4 regions of the Bradyrhizobium sp. USDA 4502 genome follow, and region 1 is predicted to be linked to each of the others. Evidence: predicted binding sites of a transcription regulator. Region 1 holds the regulator's gene; each other region holds the start of a gene.
What was found. The regulator HrcA, encoded in region 1, represses chaperone genes, less so after heat shock. The targets are predictions, from matches to a motif close to GTTAGCACTCNCNNNNNGNGAGTGCTAAC.

Region 1 (4,797 bases):
GTGGCCGGGCTCGCCACCGATTTCTGCGTGGCATGGACCGCGCTCGATGCGCGCAAGGCCGGCTTCGAGACCTATGTGGTGGAAGATGCCTGCCGCGGCATCGACACCCAGGGATCGCTCGCCAAGGCCTGGGACGACATGGCCAAGGCCGGCGTCAAGCGCATCCAGTCCTCGGATATCGCGTAAGACGCAGCCTCGCGAGATTCGCATGGCCGAGCCTGCGTCACCTCATGCATTCGATCTCGCGCAGCGCCTGCCGTCGCCGCGCATGGCCGGCCTGATCGTCCGGATCACCGGTTATCGCGAGACCGCAACGGGCCGGTTCGCGCAGCGGCAGACCGCGCCGCTGATCGTCCCGCTGATCATCAGTTTCGGCTCGCCGTTCCTGATCGCGCTGTCGCGCGAGCCCGATGCGGCCGACCGTCAGCTCAGCTTCGCCGCCGGCCTGCATGCCGGGCCTGTCTACATCGAGTCCGACGGCCACGCTGCCTGCGTGCAGGTCGATTTCACCCCGCTCGGCGCCTACGGCTTCTTCGGCGGCGCCGTGACCGACCTGGTCGGGCGCATGGTCGATATCGACGATGTGCTCGGCCATGATGGCCGTCGTCTGCGCGAACAGCTCGGCGCCGTGACGTGCTGGCAGCGCCGCTTCGACCTGATCGAGGCGTTCGTGCTGCGCCGCGCCGGCCACATGCCGTCTCCCGAAATCGCGTTCGCCTATCGAAAACTGGCGCGTTCGGCCGGCGCCATCAGCATCACGGCATTGGCCGACGAGATCGGCTGGAGCCGCAAGCATCTTGCCGGCCGGTTTCGGTCCGAGCTCGGCCTCGCCCCCAAATCGCTGGCGCGCATGATGCGGTTTCACCGAGCGAGCAGCCTGGCACAAAGCGGCGCCGCGCTCGGCTGGGCGGGGATCGCGGCGGAAAGCGGCTATGCCGACCAGGCCCATCTCGCCCGCGAGTTCGTCGAATTCGCAGGCGAACCGCCAACCGCCTGGGCGCGCCGCCAGGCGCTGACCGACCGCCGGCTGGTCCATTCCGACAATGGGCTGCCGGACTGGTAACAAACCTTCAAGCCGACGCCGCGTTGCCTCGTGCAGGATGGCGCCGTCAGCCAAGGAGGTGAGCGACCATGACGCACGACATCGAACCGCCCCGCATCTACCCGACCCTGCGCTGCAAGGACGCCGAGGCGATGACCAATTGGCTCACGACGGTGCTTGGGTTCACCGAACACGTCGTCTACCGCGACGGTGGCGTGATCCATCACGCCGAGCTCGCCTATGGTTCCTCGATGCTGATGCTGGGTCAGAGCCGTGACGACGCCTATGGCAAGCTGGTCGGCGACCTCGACCACCGCCGCACCGACTCGATCTATATCGCCGTCGGCGATCCCGACGCGCTGCACGCGAAGGTCAAGGCTGCCGGCGCCAAGATCGAGATGGAACTGCGCGATACCGACTATGGCAGCCGCGACTTCGCCTGCCGCGATCCGGAGGGAAATCTCTGGAGCTTCGGCACCTATTGGCCGAAGGCACACGAGAAGCCGCGACCGTGAGCCCGCGCAATCCGCGAACTCGCAAAGGGGCAGCCGGGATCGGACGGATCAGGCGGTGATGTCGGCGGTCGGGGCGGCCTTGGCGCCGCCCTTGGAGACGCCGACCAGCGCCGGACGCAGGATGCGCTCGCCGATCATGTAACCGGCCTGCACGACCTGCACCACGGTGCCCGACGGCACCGACGGATCTGGCACCTCGAACATCGCCTGCTGGAAGTTCGGATCGAACTTCTCGCCGATCGGGTCGAACTTCTTGACGCCGTTCTTCTCCAGCGCGTTGAGCAGCGAACGTTCGGTCAGCTCGACGCCTTCGATCAGCGCCTTCAGGCCGGGATCGGCGGCTTCCTTGGTCTCGGCCGGCACCGCATCGAGCGCGCGCTGCAGGTTGTCCGCGATATCGAGCACGTCGCGGGCAAAGCCGGTGATGCCGTAGGTCTTGGCGTCGGCGACCTCGCGGCGGGTGCGCTGGCGGAGATTCTCCATCTCGGCCAGGGTGCGCAGCGTCCGGTCGCGCGCCTCGGCGAGTTCCTTGGTCAGCGCCTCCGCCGATCCGGCCTCGGGCTCGTCAGGCATGATGTACGGCTTCGAGACCACGGGCTCACCCGTCGGCGCCGAATTCTCGGTGTTGTCATTGGCCCGGTTCGGATCGGTCATGGCTTGCCTTCTCGAAAACTCGCGTCGGTTCAAATCTTGGGGATTGCTTGCCGGGATATCGTGCTTTGGCCGGCGAAAATCAAGCGCAACATACCGGTCTCGGGAACAGGAATCTCCGGCTTGGGTGAAGAAAACCCGTCAAATGAAAGCGAAATCGCCCTCCGGTCAGCCGCCCAGCATCTTGCTGACGATGCGCGCGGCATAATCGACGGTCGGGATCACCCGCGCATAGTTCAGCCGCGTCGGTCCGATCACGCCGAGGACGCCCACGATCCGCCCCTGGGCGTCGCCGTAGGGCGCGATGATGGTGGAGGAACCCGACAGCGAGAACAGCTTGTTCTCCGAGCCGATGAAGATCCGCACGCCCTCGCCGCGTTCGGCGCGGCCGAGCAGATCGATCACGCCGCGCTTGGTTTCGAGATCGTCGAACAGCGACTTGATGCGCTCGAGATCGTCGAGCGCATGCAGATCCTCGAGCAGATTGGCGTGACCGCGCACGATCAGCTGGCGGTCCTCGTTCTCGCCGCCGGACCAGCTTGCGATGCCCGCCGCGACCACCTTTTGGGTGAGCTGATCGAGCTCGGCGCGGTTTTGCGTCAATGCCGTCTCGAGCTCGAGCCGCGCTTCGGCCAGCGTGCGGCCGCGGATCCGCGCATTGAGGAAGTTGGTCGCTTCGGTCAGGGCCGAGGATGGAACACCCGGCGGCAGCGCCAGGACGCGGTTTTCGACCTGGCCGTCTTCGCCGACCAGCACGACCAGCGCCTTCTCCGGCTCCAGCCGGACGAACTCGATATGCTTCAGCCGCGCATTCGACTTTTGCGTCAGCACCACCGCCGCGGCGCGGGTCAGTCCCGACAGCCGCGTCAAGGCTTCGCCAAGCGCGGCCTCGACGGATTGCGCGCGGCCGACGGCAGCAAGCTGGGTCTGGATCGACTGACGCTCGGCCTCGGTGAGGTCGCCGACCTGCATCAGCGCATCGACGAAGAAGCGCAGCCCGAGTTCGGTCGGTAACCGGCCGGCGGAGGTATGCGGCGCATAGATCAGGCCGAGCTGCTCGAGATCCGACATCACATTGCGGACCGAGGCCGGCGACAGCGGTAATGCAATCAGGCGCGAGATGTTGCGCGAACCGACCGGCTCGCCGGTCGCGAGATAGCTTTCGACGATTTGACGAAAAATGTCGCGCGAACGCTCGTTGAGCTGGGCGAGCCCGGCATGCGGCGCGATCAGGCCAATCGGATCGTGGTGAGTCACACTCCAGTCCCTCACAATTACTGCATAATTTGTCGATCCGGGAGGCCGATGACAAGCATGCATTCTGCCCCCTCGTACCGGACCATACCGGGGCCGAAAACCCTCGCCAAAACCCTTGCCGCTGCCCCTTCCCGCTCCTACAAGCACGGCCAGCCAATTTTCTCGGATTTCTGGAGGATTTCATGCGGCCAAGCCGCCGTGCACCCGATGAACTGCGTCCCGTGTCGCTGGAACGCGGCGTCGTCAAATATGCCGAGGGTTCCTGCATGGTGAAGTTCGGCGACACCCATGTGCTGGTGACCGCCACGCTGGAAGAGCGATTGCCGCCGTGGCTGAAGGGCCAGGGCCGCGGCTGGGTCACCGCCGAATACGGCATGCTGCCGCGTGCCACCCTGGAACGCACCCGCCGCGAGGCCTCGGCCGGCAAGCAGGGCGGCCGCACGGTCGAGATTCAGCGGCTGATCGGCCGCTCGCTGCGCGCGGCGGTCGATCTCGAGGCGCTCGGCGAGCGCCAGATCACGGTCGATTGCGACGTCATCCAGGCCGACGGCGGCACCCGCACCGCCTCCATCACCGGTGCCTGGGTGGCGCTGGCCGACTGCATCAACTGGATGAAGACCCGCAACATGCTGAAGACCAATGTGTTGCGCGACAATGTGGCGGCGATCTCCTGCGGCATCTACCAGGGCACGCCGGTGCTCGATCTCGATTATGCCGAGGATTCCGAAGCCGACACCGACGCCAATTTCGTCATGACCGGCGACGGCCGGATCATCGAGGTGCAGGGCACCGCCGAGAAGACGCCGTTCTCGGAAGGTGAATTCCTGGCGCTGATGGCGCTGGCGCGCAAAGGTGTCGCGCGTCTGGTCGACTTGCAAAAGATCGCGGTGGCGTAGTCAGATTGGTCATGCACCGCCGAATCACCGGAAGGCTCGTCATCGCCACCCATAATCCCGGCAAGCTTGCCGAGATGCGGGAATTGCTGGCGCCGCACGGCGTCGAGGTGGTGTCGGCCGGCGAGCTCGACCTCGCCGAGCCCGAGGAGACCGGAGACAATTTTCGCGCCAACGCGGCGATCAAGGCGATTGCGGCAGCGAAGGCGACCGGACTGCCCGCCTTCGCCGACGATTCCGGCCTCGTGGTCGATGCGCTCGACGGAGCGCCCGGGATCTACTCGGCGCGCTGGGCCGGCGAGGGCAAGGACTTCATGGCGGCGATGACGCGGATCGAGCGGCTGCTGCAGGAACGCGGCGCCACCGCACCGGACCGGCGCAAGGCGCACTTCGTGTCGGCGTTGTGCGTGGCCTGGCCCGACGATCATCTCGAGGAGGT
Region 2 (4,797 bases), 3.3 Mb from region 1:
TCATCGCCACGCCTTGATGACAATGATTGCCTACGCCTTCCTGCAACATCGTCGCCTCGCATACGCGGGGCGGAAAAAAAAGAATCAACGGGCCTCCGCCTCAGCCAACCATGCCAGCCGTACGTCACGCCATCGTCGATCTCATCCTTCGGCCGCCGTCTCAGCAGTGCCCATATTGCCGAAAGCAGATCCGTGAAAAACAGCGGCGAAAACACAATCTGCCAAAGTAGTGCTAGAAAATCGTCATGCCCGGGCTTGACCCGGGCATCCATCAAAACTGAAAGAGTCTTGCGAAGCAGGATGGATGGCCGGGTCAAGCCCGGCCATGACGACCGCGAAAGGCCTACGCCTTCAGCTCCACCGTCTTGAACTCGGCCGGCAGGATCACTTCCAGCAGTTCGACGCCGTCGGAATAGTCCAGGATCATGTGCCGGATGCGCGGCGGCTGGGTCCAGGCACTGCCTTGCTGCATCAGCGTCTCGCCCTCGCCTTCCATGTAGGTCTTCACCCAGCCCTTGAGCACATAGACCATCTGGAAGTCGACATCGTGGAAGTGCAGCTTCGACACTTCATCGGGATTGCACGGTCCCTGCAGCCGGATGACGTGCGCCTGCGCCAGGCCATGCGAGGCGGCTGATATGCCGAGGTCGCGGTACTTGGCGTAGGCGCGCAGCCCGTCGGCCTTGAAGTCCTCTTCGCGGTGATGGCTGATCGCCACGCGCTGCTTCGGCCGCGCCTTGGTCGCAGCTTTCGGCGCGCTCGTCTTGGCCGCCGAGACGCGGCCTTTCGACTTGATGGTCTTGCGCGCGGACGATTTCGCGGACGTCTTCTTGGCGCCTGCGCCAAGCCCCGACCATTTCTTCTTCACCGCGGTCTTGGCTGCCGATCTTGATGCCGCCTTCTTGGCCATTGTTTCGCCTCCCGTCTTTTTGTGACGGAGACAGGCTAACACAAGTCGCGCGCCGCGAGGCGAGCAAAGGCGCAGAGCCGCGCCCTGCCACGTTTGCGGATCAATGCAGCCGGAACACGCCGTCGACGGCACGCAGCTCGGCCGGCTTGACCAGCTTGGAATGCGCCACCGTCACCGAAAACAGCGGGCCTTCGAGCTTCGCCTGCCAGAACGCGAGGAAATCCTGCAGCGCCGGGAATTTCGGAAACAGGTCGTAGTTCTGCCAGACATAGGTCTGCAGCAACGAGGGGTGATCCGGCATCCGATAGAGGATTTGCGCCGTCGTCAGCCCGTACCCCAGCAACTGCTTCCGGAAATCGTCGGAAACAACCCCACCAACTCGCGAGACCATGCCAACCTCCTGTGACGGAGCGCATTCACGTGGTGGCCGACCTCCCCGCCGGACCACCGGCAATGGATGCGCTCACATGAGAGAAATGTGACGCACGCGACTAACCCATCTCAAGCCTAAATGTTTAATAGGTTGTTGAAATTTCTTGCGTTGGCAGCAGCTTACCGCATCTGCTAATAGCCGCAGCGCCCCACGGGGCGGTATTAAGGATGCCGAAATGATCTCGGTATCCTTTTGGCAGCCGACACTTACGAGTGCCAATTTTTCTGCTAGAGGCACTTGCCCGCCGCCAAGGCTTGGCCTATCTCCTGCCCAGCCAGTCTGGCACTCGCTGGACTGGACTGCTAACTCTCCAAAAATCTACAGCATCTACAAATGTTTAGGAGGACTGCATGAAATTCCGTCCGCTTCACGACCGCGTCGTGGTCAAGCGTATCGACGCCGAAGAGAAGACCGCTGGCGGCATCATCATTCCGGACAGTGCCAAGGAAAAGCCCTCGCAGGGCGAAGTCACCGCCGTCGGCCCGGGCGGCCGCGACGAAGCTGGCAAGCTGATCCCGATCGACCTTAAGGTCGGCGACCGCGTCCTGTTCGGCAAGTGGTCCGGCACCGAGGTCAAGATCGACGGCGAAGACCTGCTGATCATGAAGGAAAGCGACATCATGGGCGTGCTCGACGTCCCCGCTTCCAAGAAGAAGGCCGCCTAAGCGCCTCTTTCCCTCCCAATAAATCATTCCAAGGAAAACCCAGATGGCAGCTAAAGAAGTCAAATTCTCCGTTGACGCGCGCGACAAGATGCTGCGCGGCGTCGACATCCTCGCCAACGCGGTGAAGGTCACCCTCGGCCCCAAGGGCCGCAACGTGGTGCTCGAGAAGTCGTTCGGCGCTCCCCGCATCACCAAGGACGGCGTCACCGTCGCCAAGGAGATCGAGCTCGAGGACAAGTTCGAGAACATGGGCGCGCAGATGGTGCGCGAAGTCGCCTCCAAGTCCGCTGACGCGGCCGGCGACGGCACCACCACGGCGACCGTGCTCGCCCAGGCGATCGTGCGGGAAGGCGCCAAGTCGGTCGCCGCCGGCATGAACCCGATGGACCTGAAGCGCGGTATCGACCTCGCGGTCGAAGCCGTCGTTGCGGACCTCCAGAAGAACTCGAAGAAGGTCACCTCGAACGAGGAGATCGCCCAGGTCGGTACCATTTCGGCCAACGGCGATGCCGAAATCGGCAAGTTCCTCGCCGACGCCATGAAGAAGGTCGGCAATGAGGGCGTGATCACGGTCGAGGAAGCCAAGTCGCTCGAGACCGAACTCGACGTCGTCGAGGGCATGCAGTTCGACCGCGGCTACATCTCGCCCTACTTCGTCACCAACGCCGACAAGATGCGCGTTGAGATGGACGACGCCTACATCCTCATCAACGAGAAGAAGCTCTCCTCGCTGAACGAGCTGCTGCCGCTGCTGGAGGCCGTGGTGCAGACCGGCAAGCCGCTGGTGATCGTCGCCGAGGACGTCGAAGGCGAAGCCCTCGCCACCCTCGTCGTCAACCGCCTGCGTGGCGGCCTGAAGGTCGCGGCCGTCAAGGCTCCGGGCTTCGGCGATCGCCGCAAGGCCATGCTGCAGGACATCGCGATCCTGACCGGCGGCCAGGCCATCTCGGAAGACCTCGGCATCAAGCTCGAGAACGTCACGCTGCAGATGCTCGGTCGCGCCAAGAAGGTGATGATCGACAAGGAGAACACCACGATCGTCAACGGCGCCGGCAAGAAGGCCGACATCGACGCCCGCGTTGCCCAGATCAAGGCGCAGATCGAGGAGACCACCTCGGACTACGACCGTGAGAAGCTGCAGGAGCGTCTCGCCAAGCTCGCGGGCGGCGTCGCGGTGATCCGCGTCGGCGGCGCGACTGAGGTCGAGGTGAAGGAGCGCAAGGATCGCGTTGATGACGCGATGCATGCGACCCGCGCGGCTGTCGAGGAAGGCATCGTCCCGGGCGGCGGCGTCGCCCTGCTCCGTGCCTCCGAGCAGCTCAAGGGCCTGCGCACCAAGAACGACGACCAGAAGACCGGCGTCGAGATCGTGCGCAAGGCGCTGTCGGCTCCCGCTCGCCAGATCGCGATCAACGCCGGTGAAGACGGTTCGGTCATCGTCGGCAAGATCCTGGAGAACAAGACCTACAACTACGGCTTCGACTCCCAGACCGGCGACTATGCCGACCTCGTCAAGAAGGGCATCATCGACCCGACCAAGGTCGTGCGCACCGCGATCCAGAACGCTGCCTCGGTTGCCGCGCTCCTGATCACCACGGAAGCGATGGTTGCCGAGCTGCCGAAGAAGAACGCCGGCGGCCCCGCGATGCCTCCGGGCGGCGGCATGGGCGGCATGGACTTCTAAGCGACGAAGTCGTCCCGGACGCGGTGCAGCGCAAAGCGGTGCACCGCGGAGCCGGGATCTCGCTCAGCGACAACGAAATGCAAAACCCCGGCAGCGATGCCGGGGTTTTTGTTTGGGGCAGGCTCGCCGGGCGACTTACCGCAGCGCGGCCAATGCGAATACTTCCACAACCTCGCGCTGATGCAGGCGCCTCACGCTGCTCACGGCATGCAGGTTATGCACAACACTCTCCGTAAACATACGTTGGTCTGAGTTGACAATTTCAAAAAAAATTCGTGCGAGAGTCGCAAACCGAACCGACAGCGTCATCTTCGTCCCGCACAGTAGGCTCGGGACAAGATAGAAGTTCACTCAAAAATCTGAACTGAGCACGGAGCGTCAGCTCCCGTGACGCGAGCAAGCGTTGCGGAGAATGCTTTCACTTGCGAGGGAGGCAGTGCAGTGAGCGAAAGCGACAAGGTTTTCAGCCGAGCCGCCTGAAGAAGCGGCGTTGAAGTCACATCGAGGATTCGTTCAAGGAGGGACCTGGCCGGTTGGAAGAAGCCCAGTGACGAGAGCATGCAGCCCCCACTGCCCGATGCTCCGTCAACCGCCGCAGGTGCGCGATGCCCCCCCAACTACCCCGCGCACCGATCAGGCCAATCCAACCGGCCGGACTATTCTGCAAGGCAACAGGCAAAAAGCAAAAGGCAATATGGGAGGGAGGCGCTCATGGGCATGGTGATGGTCAGATGTCCGCAAACCGGGCACGCGATTTCCACCGGAATCAAGACCGATCGCGAGAGCTTTCGACGCAGTACCGTGTTCTTCTCGCGCACGCCCTGTCCATTTTGCCGCGCGGATCACGCCTGGTTTGCGCGGGACGCCTGGGTCGACGAGCCGAGCATCCGCGTGCGGCGACGCCGCGGCGGCGGTTCACCGGCCTGAAAGTGGCCACCACTTTTGACGACCGCGATGGAGGGACACCATGGCGCAGGTACAGATCTCGACCGAAACGTCTGCCTGGCTGCTGCAGGCCAAGGACTTTCTCGATGAAGCACGACGGCTGAAGCCCGGTCCGAAGCGCAATGAGTTGCGCGAGACCGCAAAGGTGCTGCGTGAGATT
Region 3 (4,797 bases), 1.3 Mb from region 1:
GCCGGTTGCATGGGACTTCCGGAATCTGCGTGTGACCAACGTGCAGAGCCTCCTATTAAAAATTGGCAAGCAGTTCGTATCGCAATAGCAATCGCCGCAAGTGCAACAAGCGGCGCGTGGTGGAAGCGAGCGTTTGAGCTTGTGGTGAGGACAGCCAACCGCCGGTAAGCACAGCGCGAGGTCGTCTTTGAAGGTGCGACGATGAGCGCCGGGCTTCTTTCAATCGCGCTGATGGCGTGCGCCTTGCTACCGGATCACTGATTGGGGCGGAGCCACTGGAGTACTCAACACTGGAGATTGAACATGACGCAAAGAATTGTCCGAAATACTGCAATTGCGCTTTCGACTATCGCTTGTGCGACACTGTTCTCCATCACCTGGTCCGAGCGGGGCGGTCTTTCGGCGTCGGTCGAAAGTGCCCAGGCGCGTGTGGGCCGGCCGCTGACGCCCGTGAGCGTCGCCGGCGTCGCGCGTCGTCAGACCCGGCGCGCCGCGTACGGGTACGGGGTGGGCGCGGGTGTCGCCGCTACGGCAGCGGTCGCTGCGGCCGCCGCTACCGCGCCGGCCTATTCCGGCTGGGGCACAAACGATTGGACCAATTCGTATGCCGCCCAGACGGATCCCTACTTCGGCCAGCCCTACTATCCGGCACGAGCCTACCAGAGGATCAGTCCGTATTACGGATATGCCGGATGGACGGAGTACAAGGCAGCCAATGGTATCGGCTGCGAGCCCGGCACGATGACCAAGATGGCTGACGGCCGCATGTACGTCTGTCAGTGAAGCCGGCGCAACGGCAGCGCAAGAGGGCGGCTCCCTGAGCCGCCCTCTTTCACGATGAAGCAGATCAATCCCACGCGGCGACGGGTCGCGCGCGGCGTTGATCTACGTCAACATCGCCTCCCCCTTTTGCCACTGACGATACCTTGGGCCGCATCTGAAGCGGGCTCCATCACCTTCAGTTCACGTGCGATGAGGAGGATCACCATGCGTCGGACGAACATTTTTCCAACCAAGTCAGTGACGGTTGCGGGAATAGCGGCGAGCCTGATGTTGGGGTTTGCAGGCGCCGCTCTCAGTCCAGCACCGGCCAACGCCGTGATTTACTGCACGTATGTCGGTTATCCGGCAGGCTGCGTGGCGCGGGCAGGCGTTGTGCTCAGGCCTCGTCCGGTGGCGCGCGCTGCGGTCCGCCACAATGCGGGCGGCAATTTGAATGGCGGCGTCAATCGGGTTGGCGTGCGGCGATAAGGCCGTGTTTGCGGGTCTCCTTCCCTTCTCCCCTTGTGGGAGAAGGTGGCGCGGATGCAATCCGCGCCGGATATGGGGTTGTCGCCGCCTACTCAAATCTCGAAAGGGTCACTCGCGGAGGGAGACCCCTCACCCGGATTGCATCTGACGATGCAATCCGACCTCTCCCACAGGGGGAGAGGTGCGCCGACTATGCGGCGCTATGTCGGCAGATCGCTCGAAGTCCCGCCGTTACGCCCTTGGCGCGCAGCGGACATAGACCATGTTGCCGTAGCGGACCCCGGCGTCCTTGTCGACGAAGCGGGTGATCATGACGCGGCCGTCGAACGAGACGATCTCGCGGTCCTGCTCGCCGGGCACAGGTCCAGGCGGGCCGATATAGTTCTTGCCACTCGGGGAACCCTTCAGCCGCAGTTCCTGCGGGGTGGCCTGGTCGGCCAGATGCATGATGACGCCGCCGTTCTGGCCGGCGCCGATCACGTAAGGCTGCTTGCACTGGCCGCGCGCGGCGGCCTCGGTGCGGGCGCGATCGGCGGGATTCTGGAACGAGGCGAGACCCCAGCGGCCGACGATCTCATCGGCGCGGATGCTCGCGGGCATTTCGGGGGCGGCCCCCGGCTCGGCTGGCGCCGGCTCAGGGTTCGACGACAACGACGGCAGGCTCATGCTGCCGCACGCCCCCAAGAGTGTCGTCAGCGCCGAAACAGCCGCGAACCGTGCGACCAATCGCGCGTTGAATGACCTGATCATATGCATCCCCCGACTATGTCCCGGCCGCACCCGTCCTGCAGCCAAGCGTAAAACTTAAGACGGAGCAATGACGTCTGACAAAATTACGTCATCGCTACGATTTGGTTTCTGGTCCACCATCCTATATTGGCCTCACCAAGGCCTTAACCCGTTTGCTTGACAGAAACTGCGCCAAGCCATATTTCCCGGCCCACAATTAGCACTCTCGCACCACGATTGCTAAGAGCGTCGGGCGTCCTGCCCAGCGCCGACCGGGTCGGCATCCAACGCCGGTCCCGATGAACCGGACCTGAAACCGAGCCTCCAAGAGGGAACGTCATGGCTAAATCCACCTTCCGCCCCCTGCACGACCGCGTCGTGGTCAAGCGTATCGATGCCGAGGAGAAATCCAAGGGCGGCATCATCATTCCGGACTCGGCCAAGGAGAAGCCGTCCCAGGGCGAGATCGTCGCCGTCGGCCCGGGTGGCCGCGACGAGGCCGGCAAGCTGATCCCGATCGACCTCAAGGTCGGCGACCGCGTGCTGTTCGGCAAATGGTCGGGCACCGAGGTCAAGCTCGACAACCAGGAGCTCCTGATCATGAAGGAGTCCGACATCATGGGCGTGCTGGCGTAAGCGCCATTCAACTGCGCGGCCGCACCACTCGCATCGTCATACCCGGACTTGATCCGGGCATCCATCACACTTCCGAAGAGTTCTTACCAAGGCGATGGATCGCCGGGTCAAGCCCGGCGATGACGAGCGCGGAAACGGCAAGCGCGTCTCTCAAAACTGACAGGAGTTCAAATCAATGGCTGCCAAGGACGTAAAATTCGCCGGAGATGCCCGCGACCGCATGCTGCGCGGTGTCGACGTGCTCGCCAACGCCGTGAAGGTGACGCTCGGCCCCAAGGGCCGCAACGTCGTCATCGAGAAGAGCTTCGGCGCTCCCCGCATCACCAAGGACGGCGTCACCGTCGCCAAGGAGATCGAGCTCGACGACAAGTTCGAGAACATGGGCGCGCAGATGCTGCGCGAGGTCGCTTCCAAGACCAACGACACCGCCGGTGACGGCACCACCACCGCGACCGTGCTGGCGCAGGCCATCGTCCGCGAGGGCGCCAAGTCGGTCGCCGCCGGCATGAACCCGATGGACCTCAAGCGCGGCATCGACACGGCAGTATCGGCCGTGATCAAGGACATCGAGAAGCGCGCCAAGCCGGTCGCCTCCTCGTCCGAAGTCGCCCAGGTCGGCACCATCTCGGCCAATGGCGATGCCGCGATCGGCAAGATGATCGCGCAGGCAATGCAGAAGGTCGGCAACGAGGGCGTGATCACCGTCGAGGAGAACAAGTCGCTCGAGACCGAGGTCGACATCGTCGAGGGCATGAAGTTCGACCGCGGCTACCTCAGCCCCTACTTCATCACCAACGCCGAGAAGATGACCGCCGAGCTCGAGGATGCCTACATCCTGCTGCACGAGAAGAAGCTGTCCGGTCTGCAGTCCATGCTGCCGGTGCTGGAAGCCGTGGTGCAGTCGGGCCGTCCGCTCTTGATCCTCGCCGAGGACGTCGAGGGTGAGGCGCTGGCGACCCTGGTCGTCAACCGCCTGCGCGGCGGGCTCAAGGTCGCCGCCGTCAAGGCGCCGGGCTTCGGCGATCGCCGCAAGGCGATGCTGGAGGACATCGCGATCCTGACCGGCGGTCAGCTGATCTCCGACGACCTCGGCATGAAGCTCGAGAACGTCACGGTGAACATGCTCGGCCGCGCCGGCAAGATCGTGATCGACAAGGAGAACACCACGATCGTCAAGGGCGCCGGCAAGAAGAAGGACATCGACGCCCGCGTTGGCCAGATCAAGGCGCAGATCGAGGAGACCACCTCGGACTACGACCGCGAGAAGCTGCAGGAGCGCCTCGCCAAGCTCGCCGGCGGCGTTGCGGTGATCAAGGTCGGCGGCGCGACCGAGGTCGAGGTCAAGGAGAAGAAGGACCGTGTCGAGGACGCGCTGAACGCGACCCGCGCCGCGGTGCAGGAAGGCATCGTGCCGGGCGGCGGCGTGGCGCTGCTGCGCGCCAAGAAGGCGGTCGGCCGGCTCACCAACCCGAATGCCGACGTCCAGGCCGGCATCAACATCGTGCTCAAGGCGCTCGAAGCTCCGGTCCGCCAGATCTCGGAGAACGCCGGTGTCGAGGGCTCGATCGTGGTCGGCAAGATCCTCGAGAACAAGTCGGAGACCTTCGGCTTCGACGCGCAGACCGAGGACTATGTCGACATGGTCGACAAGGGCATCATCGACCCCGCCAAGGTGGTGCGCACCGCCTTGCAGGACGCCTCCTCGGTGGCCGGTCTGCTCGTGACCACCGAGGCCATGGTCGCCGAACTGCCGAAGGATGCAGCGCCGGCAATGCCGGGCGGCGGCGGCATGGGTGGAATGGGCGGCATGGGCGGCTTCTAAGCCTCCCACATCCCCATCGAGATCGAAGGCCGCCTCCGGGCGGCCTTCTTTTTTTGCAGTTTGATTACGATCGGGATGCAAGGATCATCGCATGTCCCGCGACGCCAAATCACTGACGTTGACGCTCGTGCTGTTCTACGCGATCGGCGCCGTGCTCGCGGTCGGCGCCTATGCCCTGGACAGCATCGATGATCTTGCGGTCGTCTTGATGTTCTGGCTCAGGCAAACGCTGACGTTCGTCGTCCTCGGCGCGGGTTATGGCGTCTATTACGTCATTTCCGGTTCTGCCGGTCATCGTCCGAAAGCGCCGCTGCGGTTTCTGGACATATCGTTTCTGGCCGCTGCCGCCACGCTCGGTG
Region 4 (4,797 bases), 6.9 Mb from region 1:
CCGGTCAGGATCGCGATGTCCTGCAGCATGGCCTTGCGGCGATCGCCGAAGCCCGGAGCCTTGACGGCCGCGACCTTCAGGCCGCCACGCAGGCGGTTGACGACGAGGGTGGCGAGGGCTTCGCCTTCGACGTCCTCGGCGACGATCACCAGCGGCTTGCCGGTCTGCACCACGGCCTCCAGCAGCGGCAGCAGCTCGTTCAGCGAGGAGAGCTTCTTCTCGTTGATGAGGATGTAGGCGTCGTCCATCTCAACGCGCATCTTGTCGGCGTTGGTGACGAAGTAGGGCGAGATGTAGCCGCGGTCGAACTGCATGCCCTCGACGACGTCGAGTTCGGTCGCGAGCGACTTGGCTTCCTCGACCGTGATCACGCCCTCATTGCCGACCTTCTTCATGGCGTCGGCGAGGAACTTGCCGATCTCGGCATCGCCGTTGGCCGAAATGGTACCGACCTGGGCGATCTCCTCGTTCGAGGTGACCTTCTTCGAGTTCTTCTGGAGGTCCGCAACGACGGCTTCGACCGCGAGGTCGATACCGCGCTTCAGGTCCATCGGGTTCATGCCGGCGGCGACCGACTTGGCGCCCTCGCGGACGATCGCAGCCGCCAGCACGGTGGCGGTGGTGGTGCCGTCGCCGGCCGCGTCAGCGGACTTGGAGGCGACTTCGCGCACCATCTGGGCGCCCATGTTCTCGAACTTGTCGTCGAGCTCGATCTCCTTGGCGACGGTGACGCCGTCCTTGGTGATGCGGGGGGCGCCGAACGACTTCTCGAGCACGACGTTGCGGCCCTTCGGACCGAGGGTGACCTTCACGGCGTTGGCGAGGATGTCGACGCCGCGCAGCATGCGGTCGCGGGCGTCGACGCCGAATTTGACTTCTTTGGCTGACATATTGGTTTCCCTGAGTGTTTAGATCGGTCTCCCCCTTGGCGAGGCGCCCGGCAGGCGCTCCTCAGGGGTGAGCGGTGCGAGCGGTTGGTTAGGCGGCCTTCTTCTTGGAAGCGGGGACGTCGAGCACGCCCATGATGTCGCTTTCCTTCATGATCAGCAGGTCTTCGCCGTCGATCTTGACCTCGGTGCCCGACCACTTGCCGAACAGGACGCGGTCGCCGACCTTGACGTCGATCGGGGTCAGTTTGCCGCTCTCGTCGCGGCCGCCGGGGCCGACGGCGATGACTTCGCCTTGCGAGGGCTTTTCCTTGGCACTGTCCGGAATGATGATGCCGCCAGCAGTCTTCTCTTCAGCGTCGATGCGCTTGACCACGACGCGGTCGTGAAGCGGACGGAATTTCATGCAGTCCTCCTAAGCGTTTGCACGAGCTAGAGATTTTCAGATGTTAGCAATCGATGCCCATGAGTGCTAGTTTCGGGCCGAGCTGAGATAGGATAGGATTTTTGCGGGAGCAAGGGACTCTGGCAGAAAAAATAGGCAGCTCACGTCGAATGCGACCCAGTACATGGCGCGCGTCGGCTTCGAATATTCGACGGATGTCGGCAGCCGGCTCCCGCGAGACGGAGCTCCAGCCTTCGCGCATCGATCTGCCGCCGCCCACCCCTTCTCCAGTCGTGCTCGCGGTGAAGGATGCGGCGCCTTACCTTCCGGAGCCTCGCGACGTGATCAGATTCCTGCTTGGCCACCGAGTGACGCAAACTCACATTTCCCGCGGCTGCCCTCGCATCCCTGTCCTGTCCGCATTATTACGATTAACTCTCTGTTTGCATTGGGGATCGGGCGATTTTAAGCTTTACTCGCGTATGGAGCCCCCTTGTCGCCTAAGAACAGCTCTGACGAGGTCGCACAGGCCTTTCGTCTCTTAACAGCCTTTCGTGCGCTCTGAACTTCTGCCGACGCGTCGACGCGTCATCGAGATAGTCGAGTCTATGTCAGCGGACATCGAACCCCGGACCATTGCTCACCCATCGGTCGACCAGAGCAAGTCCTGAGAAAGGCGCGGCGGGCAATTCCTAGAGAGCTGCCATTGTGTCGCACTCGACGAACGAAAACTCTTAGTCTTGCCAAGACCCGGCGGCGGCATGGACCGCTGAAGTGATTTGCCAGATTGTAGCTGCATCGAGTTTGGCCCCGCAGGAGCCATGCTTTCAAAGGTTCAACCTGGCAGGCTTACGGCCGCCCGAGGGGCGCGAGCGAGCAAAACCTGCATGGCCGATCTCAGCCGGACGCGCCCTCCGGCTCGTCGGCACTACTATGCGGAGAGGAACCATTCGTGGCGAGGATACGTGCAGATTACAAGCGAATGTGCTGAGCCGCCTCAACGACAGTCCTACGATTCAACGACCTACTGTCGATCAGAAGGTCACACAAATCTTGCCAAAATGGGTCCCTTCGCGGAGAAACGGCTCGGTAGGCCCGAGCAACTCTCGTGCGCGCAGAGTAGAATCGGCCATTTCACCGGAAGAAGCGGAAAGACGGTCTACCACGATCGGCTCTTCAATTGGCAGTATTCGCACTTGACCGGGCTGTGAGAGGGGAACGCTTCCTTTTTCCGACCGGTTGGAAGAGAGGGCGAGGGCCGCAAGCTACCCTCTTCGTGGTTTGGGCCAACTTGTGCCTGGGCTTACGCAAATGGTGCGTCGCGTTTTCCTCGGATGTCACCATTACCGCAATGCGTTCGCGATTCTCCGGGCCCGACTTGCCCGGAAGCCATTGTTTCCAGCTCGCTTTTTTCTAGCTCTGCAGTTGGCACGACAGTTGCTGTGTTAGATTCACGATCTCTCCCCTTCGGAGATGCGCATGCAAAGTATCCTCTGGATCAAGCAGCTCTCGCTACTGTGCGTATCTCCAGTTGCACCTTCAGCGCGGGGATCATCTGCGTCATGGGTTCTTCATGTGCGCTGGACGTCTCCAACGCACCTGCGCAGGCGTCCGCCATCATGAAACGGTCACCGTGCTGCTCGACGGCCGCATCCATGAGACCATCCAAGAAAGCAGCATCAGCGAATCGCTCACGGTCCCACTCGCAAGGGGAGTAAGAAGAATGACGCTGCTGTTGGGTTCGGCGGCAAGTAGAGGATTGATGTCAGCACCGTATGGGCCGAGCGGCGCACCGCCTGGTTCACCAGCGCTCTCTCTCAACTGAATCCCGAACCGCACGTTCAGCATCTCCACGAAGGACAGGAACAGAAGCTCCGCTCTTTGACGGCACGATTGTGCCGGCACAGCTTGGAGAAGGATAACAAACTCCGGGATCAGCGTGACGCAAAGCGACGTGGGCGTCCCTAAGCTCTCATGAAGACAAAAGGTAAGAGTGCAGGCCATGGAACGGAATTTAACTCGCCGTGAAACAAGCGTCACTCCACACATTGATAGTCCTGAATGGGCCTGCAAGGCTACGATCGTGGATCTTTTTAGTTTCACCGAATGCGCAAGCCAGACGCATTCGCTCAAAGCGCTGTTCGATCTCCTGGTAAACTTTGCCACGAAGGAGGGATTCAGTGAAGTTGCCTACGGGACGCTTAATTTCGACGCGCCGCTCCAGCTTAGCGAGTGTCCACCGCCCACAGTGGCTGTGAAGTGGCCACCCGAGTGGTGCGACCGATATTTCAAACGCAAATACCATATGATCGATCCGGTGGTCCGGCGAACACCGACGCTTTCGCGACCGTTCCTTTGGGATCGTCTCGCTGATCACTATCAACTTCAGCCCGACGAGAAACGCGTACTCGACGAGGCGAGGGACGCAGGCCTGAAGCATGGGATGAGCGTGCCACTATTTGGTCCATTGGGGCAAGTATCGGTTGCGTCCTTCGCATCACCCTTCGATGACGCTGATCCTCAGGATCGCATCGGCCATCTAAACACACTAGCCTGGCACTTTCACATCGCCTATCGCGAGATTGCTCGCCCCTCTAGCAGCGGCGGTGACAAACGGGTTGCACTTTCACAACGCGAGATCACCTGTCTGCGCTGGGTGAAAGAGGGCAAATCGTCATGGGCAATCGGGAAAATCCTAGAAATCAGCGAGAATACCGTCAATTTTCATATCAAAAACGCTATGCGAAAACTGGGGGCGAGCAGACGGACCCAAGCGGCCTTTACGGCTGATCAACTCAATCTTCTCTGAATTCGTCTAATGGAGTGACTCACCGACCGGCTAAGATGCTCCGCCATAATAAATAGCTGCCTTGGCCCCGCACGTAAGGACAGCCCCTTCGACCGGATTTCCTCTGCATGATAAGAAATTGATAACAATTTCTTGCGCAAACGCGAGCTCCGCTTGTGTTTACTTCATCATCGCTTCGACCTCTGTTTGAAAAGCTTGGCGCGCGAGGCACCTCGCGAATAGAACATGTGGCCTCACGGAAAACACGACAAGTTTAAGCGCAGTGCCGAGGGGCGGCTGAAAACCCTGAAGGGTCTAACACTCTGCAATGCGGGACTCTTCTCAGAACGGTTCAGACTCAAGCCGCTCCGGGAAACGCCGGGACTAAACACCTAGCTCGCTGCTCCGGACGAAAGAATACCGACGCGCGTCGGAGCTGCGACAGCGCCATCCAGCTACGAACGCCAAGTGACTTGCGAGATCACCTCCGTTCCCAACAGGCGCGGGCAGAATCGCACGATGCTCATAACTGAAACCTCTTGCCCTGGAGCGAAGCCGACCCAATTCCCACGTGGTCCTGATGCTCCCGCGCTCAAGATGGACCGCCGTCGCACGTCGCCTTACCAAACCGGCATCGCAGGCGAGTTGATCCTGTCACGCATGGTAATCTGCCGCCGAGGCCGGACGCGCCTCCGATTCGATCTCATTGGATGCGTCCCCGAAACCCCATTGTCCTC

Region 2: the regulator HrcA is predicted to act here: its motif matches at 1,622-1,650, upstream of ACVW1B_RS19530 (co-chaperone GroES).
Region 3: the regulator HrcA is predicted to act here: its motif matches at 2,197-2,225, upstream of ACVW1B_RS41400 (co-chaperone GroES).
Region 4: the regulator HrcA is predicted to act here: its motif matches at 1,336-1,364, upstream of groES (co-chaperone GroES).

Annotation. Positions count from the first base shown of each region.
Region 1 is NZ_JBSSGF010000001.1:7,537,453-7,542,249, forward strand. Features, by position in the region: gene pncA (bifunctional nicotinamidase/pyrazinamidase) at 1-186, shown strand, start outside; gene ACVW1B_RS35095 (helix-turn-helix domain-containing protein) at 209-1,063, shown strand; gene ACVW1B_RS35100 (VOC family protein) at 1,132-1,557, shown strand; gene grpE (nucleotide exchange factor GrpE) at 1,606-2,211, opposite strand; gene hrcA (heat-inducible transcriptional repressor HrcA) at 2,377-3,465, opposite strand; gene rph (ribonuclease PH) at 3,648-4,361, shown strand; gene rdgB (RdgB/HAM1 family non-canonical purine NTP pyrophosphatase) at 4,373-4,797, shown strand, end outside.
Region 2 is NZ_JBSSGF010000001.1:4,205,551-4,210,347, forward strand. Features, by position in the region: gene ACVW1B_RS19515 (IS701 family transposase) at 1-196, shown strand, start outside; gene ACVW1B_RS19520 (cupin domain-containing protein) at 344-910, opposite strand; gene ACVW1B_RS19525 (usg protein) at 1,011-1,301, opposite strand; gene ACVW1B_RS19530 (co-chaperone GroES) at 1,694-2,008, shown strand; gene groL (chaperonin GroEL) at 2,052-3,692, shown strand; gene ACVW1B_RS19540 (hypothetical protein) at 4,404-4,619, shown strand; gene ACVW1B_RS19545 (hypothetical protein) at 4,660-4,797, shown strand, end outside.
Region 3 is NZ_JBSSGF010000001.1:8,868,786-8,873,582, reverse strand. Features, by position in the region: gene ACVW1B_RS41415 (hypothetical protein) at 304-783, shown strand; gene ACVW1B_RS41410 (hypothetical protein) at 973-1,251, shown strand; gene ACVW1B_RS41405 (hypothetical protein) at 1,483-2,001, opposite strand; gene ACVW1B_RS41400 (co-chaperone GroES) at 2,320-2,616, shown strand; gene groL (chaperonin GroEL) at 2,792-4,438, shown strand; gene ACVW1B_RS41390 (hypothetical protein) at 4,530-4,797, shown strand, end outside.
Region 4 is NZ_JBSSGF010000001.1:619,312-624,108, reverse strand. Features, by position in the region: gene groL (chaperonin GroEL) at 1-890, opposite strand, end outside; gene groES (co-chaperone GroES) at 979-1,293, opposite strand; gene ACVW1B_RS02920 (hypothetical protein) at 2,771-2,929, opposite strand; gene ACVW1B_RS02915 (LuxR family transcriptional regulator) at 3,275-4,081, shown strand.